DNA from 2 places in the Paenibacillus sp. LBL genome. Region 2 is predicted to be linked to the other one. Evidence: predicted binding sites of a transcription regulator. Region 2 holds the regulator's gene; the other holds the start of a gene.

Region 1 (3,423 bases), on a different contig from region 2:
CACGCTGGGTAACGGATATAACAAGTTGAGCGCCGTCGTATATGATGCGAGTGAAATCGGTATTTTGGTGAACGGAGCTTATGTTGGTGAGCCAGGCGGACAGATTATCAACGGTCGTCTGTATATGCCGTTCAAAACGATCAGCGAATATATGGGAGTTCAGGGACAGTGGAATCCTTCCTTGAAAACACTCAGCATGACGCAGAAAAAGCAAAACGACATTCAAATCAAATCGACTGCGCTGAAAAAGAAAATTCAAGGCGTTGATGCCGTTGTGAATTATCCGGTTATCAGTGGCCTCGGTAACACTGAGGTGCAGGCAGAGATCAACAAAGTGCTAAAAGAAAATGCATCCGGCGTCATCACGGGCGCTGAAGGAAATGTGGGCACACTCCCGCCATCGGGAACAGATTTTCCGTATGAATTCAGCGGTGATTATGTAGTTCATTACAATCAGGATGGCATCCTGAGCATTACGGCGTACGATTATTCGTACACGGGCGGTGCTCATGGCATGACCTTCCGCAAGAGCTTCACCTTCTCACTGAAGGACGGCAAGCAAATGAAGCTGGGCGATTTCATCAACATGCAGGGCAAGAACAAGCAGAAGATGAACAACCTTGTGCTGAGCAAGCTGAAGAAAGAGGGAGGTTATCTCGGCGGTTTTGAGGGAGTGCCTGCCGATGCCGACTTCTATGTGAAGGATAACGCGGCGGTACTGTACTTCCAGCTTTATGAGTACACGGCGTATGCCTATGGATTCCCTGAGTTTGAGTTCAAGCTGAAGGAATGGAAGTAAGACTCGATCAATCAGTTTGTATTAGCTGAAATCATTTTTAATACTATAGCTTGTTTAGATACATGATGTTGTCCTGATGTTAACACTGTGCTGGAACTAGTTGCGAAAAATCCCTTGATAACTGGAGAGTACACTCCTGCTCCTTATTCTCAGGGGATTTTTGTGTTTATCGAGAGGCTTGCCTCGATGGTGACTTATATGGTTTGTACACCGTGCGCACTGCTCCCTGTGAGCACGGTGTATGGTCCGGGGGTAAAATGCCATAAGTCGCCCTATGCGATATCGGATGCCATCCGTTTATGGACGCAGAGAGTGAGGGGAGCACATTAGGCTGTGCGCAACCAATTACCCTTGCAAGGAACCCTACATAGGTTTTCCTCTATTCCCGTCCCCACAAGTTAAGGCAGGTCTTTTAGGAGGGGGATGGTCTTACCTTCTTTATGTTTTATTGAAAAGAGTCGTACCGAAGTGAGAGTATCCTCGGAGGAGCATCTCGTTCGCCTTTGAAATCGGGAAACCTCCTTATCTGTTCATTCATGTTTCCCGATTTCAACAGCGACCGGAGGGGATGCTCTCACGATTTAGTACTCGAAGTTTTCAATGAATCCAGAGGATAAGAAAGGGCAGGCACCGGATAACGGCGCCTGCCCTTTCCTTGCATTCTTTTATAGTCCCTGCGGTGGTGTATTTTCCAGTACTTGATCGATAAGACCATATTCCTTGGCTTCATCAGCCGTCATGAAGTAGTCACGATCGGTATCCTTCTCAATGCGCTCCAGCGGTTGGCCGGTACGATCGGACAGGATGCGGTTCAGCTTGTCGCGCATCTTGAGGATGCGGCGAGCACGGATCTCGATATCCGTGGCCTGACCTTGTGCGCCGCCGAGCGGCTGGTGAATCATGATCTCGCTGTTAGGCAGACCATAACGTTTGCCTTTAGCGCCTGCATTCAGCAGGAATGCGCCCATGGAAGCAGCCATGCCGACACAGATCGTCGAAACGTCCGGCTTGATGAACTGCATCGTATCGAATATCGCCATACCTGCGGTAATGGAACCGCCTGGGCTGTTGATGTAAAGATGAATATCCTTCTCGGGATCCTCAGCCGACAAGAACAGCATTTGGGCAATGATGGAATTGGCGACCACGTCATTTACGTCGGAGCCGAGGAAGATAATGCGGTCTTTCAGCAATCTGGAATAGATGTCGTACGCCCGCTCACCGCGGTTGCTTTGTTCAACGACCATAGGTATAAAACTCACGTGGAAAACCTCCTCTTAAGTACCTCATATAAATACTGTTACCGTATTACCCACATGATAAACAATTTAAATCAAAAAGTCAAAGAAAGTCAAACTATTGGGTAAAAAAAAGAGCCGTCATGGGCACTTTGGGGTAATCAGTATATAGAAAAAGTAAAAATGGCGCGCCCGCGAGGAATCGAACCTCGATCTCAGGCTCCGGAGGCCTACGTCATATCCATTGGACCACGGGCGCATAATAAAAAGGTCTATCGACGTACATTCAAAGAAGACAGACCGCGTTTAGCGGTAGATTTTCTTGCGATATCAGGAAGCTGACTCTGCGATGTATATACTTTCTGATATCTAAAAAATTAGCAACGAAGTTGATTATACCGCATCTATTTCGAAAATACAATAGCGGACAAAACTTTGTTCCTACTATATAGACAAGCTTGCATTTGGCCATAATGTATAAGAATGGCTGGGGCAGAGAAATATACTTTCGGACACTTGCAACGGGCGTGATTATTGGTTAGAATAAAGGTGGGACTCAAAAAGTTTAACTGGGACATTTTACGGCCCGATAGAGGAGAGCCGAGACGAAGTTTGCAGGAGTGGAATGCATGCGTAACCTATTAGAAATACAAGAGCAACTTCTGCCGGATCTGATGAACACTCTTAAACGAAGGTATTCCATCCTTCATCAGATCAAGTTGTCCGGAATGGTTGGCCGAAGAACGCTGGCTTCATCACTCTCGATGACCGAGCGTGTCCTCAGGGCAGAGACTGATCTTCTGAAAGCGCAGGGGCTGATCGAGATTGAGACGCTTGGCATGCGAATCAGCAGTGCAGGATTATGCTTGGTTGAGGAACTTGAACCGGTCATGAATGAGTTGTTCGGATTGGTTGAACTGGAAGAGAAGATCCGTCAGGCTTATGGGCTTCGTAAAGTGGTCATTATTCCCGGTGACAGTGAGTCATCTCCGGAAGTCAAACGTGAGCTTGGCCGGGCCGGCGCAAGGACGCTGCTTAGTTTTGTGGAGGATGGAGATACAATCGCCGTAACAGGCGGCTCTACACTCGCTGAAGTGGCGGAGCAGATGTCATCGTTGCCTGGTGGCGGACCGCTCAGAAGCACGTGGTTTGTGCCTGCGCGCGGAGGCCTCGGAGAGAGCATGGAGATTCAAGCGAACACCATTGCTTCCAAGATGGCAAAGCGTGTTGGGGCTGAATACCGTTTGCTCCATGTGCCTGATCTGCTAAGCGAGGATGCTTATCAGTCTCTTGTTCAGGATCAGCATATCCAGGAGATTGTGGATGTAATTCGGCGCTGCCGGGTCATTATACACGGCATCGGCGACGCGATGGAGATGGCGAGAC
Region 2 (3,423 bases):
TTCGGTCATACTGGATTTCTGGTCAGCACGCTGCCGGATAACCCGCTTGGTGAAGCGGCGATCTCATACCTGCGCAAGCTTGGTATTGGCACATCGCTGATTAGCCGGGGAGGCAAATACGTGGGCATGTATTTCCTGGAGAACGGCTTCGGTGTGCGGCCCGGACGTGTCACGTACACGGATCGGCTGGGCAGCAGTTTTAATACGGCAGCGGATGAGATGTACGATTTCGGGGCGATTGCCGAAAGCGTGGATATGATACACTTTTGCGGCATTACCCTCTCGATGAACGACACGGTGCGGGGGCAGATGAAGACGTTGGCCAGGGAAGTTAAGGCAAGAGGCGGTACGGTTGTGTTCGATTGCAACTATCGTCCCTCTTTATGGGGTGCGGACCGCTACGATTTTGCCAAGCCGCATTATGAGGAAATGCTGTCATTGGCGGACATTGTTTTTATGAACGAGAAAGACGCTCTCTATATTCTCGGCATGGAGACGACGTGTGAAGACCGGAACGAGCAGCTGCAGGAGTTGATTCCGCAGGTAGCCGCGAAGTATAATATTACGGTTGCGTCGGGGACCCACCGCAAGATCAACGGGGATAATACCCATTCCCTGCGAGGATATCTATACACGGACGGAGTCTTTTATTTTTCCCAAACATTGACGTTCTCCGTTCATGACCGTATCGGAGCAGGCGACGCCTATGCCAGTGGTGTGCTTCACGGAATTTCAGAGGGATATGAACCGGGACGGACGGTTGATTTTGCCGCCGCTGCCGCGATGCTTGCCCATACCGTAACGGGAGATACGCCGACGGCGAATGAACGCGAAGTCCTTCAGGCGATGAGTCAGCATATGTCTGATGTGGAAAGGTAGGAGGAAGTATGTCGATCACGCGGAAGAACGGTCCATTATATCTGCAAATCAAGAAGATCATTAAAGATCGGATTCTGCATGGGGTTTACCCACTTGGTGCCCATATTCCTTCCGAGCCGCAGCTGGAGCAGGAATTCAATGTCAGCAAAATGACAGTTCGTAATGCCATCCAGGAGCTGTATCAGGAGGGATATGTAGAGAAACGGAGCGGAGTGGGAACGATTGTGACCCGGAACACCTCCTTTTCCAAACTTTCCAAGGGCAAGCTGTTTACGGAGATTTTGGTTGAAGAAGGACACCAGATTCGGAAGCGCCACCTGAAGACGGAATGGGTGCATAACGAGCCTGATAGTGAATTATACTTGAAATTCGGCGAACGATGCCTGCTTATTGAACGGTTGTATTTGCTCGACGGGAACCCTTATATTTACTATACACATTATGTGTCAGCCCAAGTGGATATGGGGGAGGAGTTCGATACCAACGAACTGCTATCCCTGTATGATCGTATTGAGGAGAGTCAAATTACGTTGGAGAATTTCCGGGATCGCTTTCTGGCGACCGTAGCCGATGATGAGATTGCACCGCTGCTTGAAGTAAGTGCAGGCGCACCGCTGCTCAAGCGGTTGAGATCCTCGTACGACGGAGCGGGCAGCATGATTGAATATAGCATCGGTTATTATAATACGGAATTACAGCATTATTTGATTAGTTATGATGTTTGATGGCGTGAATTTATAGATGGTGATGAAGAAGTGGCCCTTAAACCGGTGTTTATCGGAAATGGAGGCTGCTTCTTTTTTTTGCCGCCATATTGAATGGATCTTCAGAAAAAGGCTATAAGGGTTCGAATTAGTGGGTACAATAAGAATAAATGGACTGCAGGATGAATTCGCTAAGACCCTCTTGGCAAAATGAAAAAATGTGCTATAATGAGATTAAAGTCAAAGAAAGTCAAAGTCAACGAGAGGGTTCGCTGATTTTGATTATGGTTAAACCAAGTATAAGCAAGGCTCTGTGCGGACGTGTAAGATCACTATCCGTCTTAACGTTTCAAACAGTGGAGGATGAACAGACCATGCGTAATATCTCTGATATTATCGAACAATACCTGAAGAGCATACTGCAGGAAAGTCCGGAAGGCACCGTTGAAATTCAGCGTAACGATCTGGCAGAGCAATTTTCTTGCGTTCCTTCCCAGATTAATTACGTCATCAGTACACGGTTTACCTTGGAGAAGGGCTTTCTCGTGGAAAGCAAGCGCGGCGGGGGCGGTTACATACGCATCCAGCGTATTGAGCTTCCTCAGCATACTGCACTCCAGCAGCATCTTCATCATACAATCGGCAGCATGATTGATCAGACGGTAGCGGAAGGGCTGATCTATCAGCTGGAGGAATCCCGGTTTTTGACGAGGCGGGAGGCCAGTCTGATGCGGGCCGCCATTTCAAGGGAATGCCTGAATGTGAAGCTTCCTTATCGGGATGAGCTGCGTGCAAGGATTATGAAGGCGATGCTTATTTCTTTATTAGGTAAGTGAGTCTGTGTAAGGAGGCATTGGATATGGTATGCCAAGAATGCGGTAAACGGCCAGCGACACTTCATTTCACCAAAATTGTGAACGGGGAAAAAACAGAGTTTCATTTTTGCGAAACTTGTGCCCGCGAAAAAGGGGAATTGATCCCCGGTACGTCGAATGGTTTTTCTATACACAGTTTGCTGTCGGGTCTCCTGGATCTGGATCCTTCAGGCAAGGGCCAGACTCCCGGTGCCAAAATGGCTCAGACGCTGCAATGTGAAGAATGCGGTATGACGTATTCGCAGTTCAGCAAGCTTGGCCGATTCGGCTGCAGCTCGTGTTATAAATATTTCTCGGATCGATTGGATCCGTTGTTCAAGCGAGTCCATGGCGGTACATCCCATGTTGGCAAGGTGCCGAAGCGCACAGGGGGTCGTATTCAGATCAAACGCCAAATCGACGAGCTTAAGAAAGAACTTCAATTCCGGATTGTGCAGGAGGAATTCGAAACCGCCGCCGAGATCCGGGACCAGATCCGTGAGCTGGAGAAGAATATCGCTCAGGGATAAGATCTAATGAGTATGCACTTTAGTAGGAGGAATGCGTGATGTCTAATCTCCGGTTTACCGATACGGCGCTCAGCGAGTGGATGCGCGGAACCGGTCAGGATTCCGACATTGTCATCAGCACCCGTGTCAGGGTGGCGCGAAATCTGCAGCATCTTCCTTTCCCGCTGCTGGCAACGGATCAGCAGTCAGGAGAAGTGCTAGAGCGCCTGACCCGTGTGTTAAATGATAAGGAAGATTTGCAGGATTTTGGGGATTTGCATGTAATTAAATTAAGTGAGATTGATGAGCTGGATAAGAAGGTTCTCGTTGAGAAGCATCTGATCAGTCCCAATCTGGCGAATGAATCCCGTAATGGTGCAGTCATCCTTACCGAAGATGAGTCCGTCAGCATTATGATCAATGAAGAGGATCATCTACGCATACAGTGCTTATATCCCGGATTTCAGGTTCGGGAGG

What was found. The regulator CtsR, encoded in region 2, represses protease genes until heat stress. The targets are predictions, from matches to a motif close to ATGGTCAATAAAGGTCAAACA.
Region 1: the regulator CtsR is predicted to act here: its motif matches at 2,137-2,157, upstream of clpP (ATP-dependent Clp endopeptidase proteolytic subunit ClpP).

Annotation. Positions count from the first base shown of each region.
Region 1 is NZ_JARXYU010000003.1:68,884-72,306, forward strand. Features, by position in the region: gene M2277_RS08850 (PdaC/SigV domain-containing protein) at 1-799, shown strand, start outside; gene clpP (ATP-dependent Clp endopeptidase proteolytic subunit ClpP) at 1,465-2,061, opposite strand; tRNA gene M2277_RS08860 (tRNA-Arg) at 2,222-2,296, opposite strand; gene M2277_RS08865 (sugar-binding transcriptional regulator) at 2,667-3,423, shown strand, end outside.
Region 2 is NZ_JARXYU010000023.1:8,787-12,209, forward strand. Features, by position in the region: gene M2277_RS28475 (sugar kinase) at 1-879, shown strand, start outside; gene M2277_RS28480 (GntR family transcriptional regulator) at 888-1,604, shown strand; gene M2277_RS28485 (CtsR family transcriptional regulator) at 1,958-2,419, shown strand; gene mcsA (protein-arginine kinase activator protein McsA) at 2,443-2,967, shown strand; gene mcsB (protein-arginine kinase McsB) at 3,006-3,423, shown strand, end outside.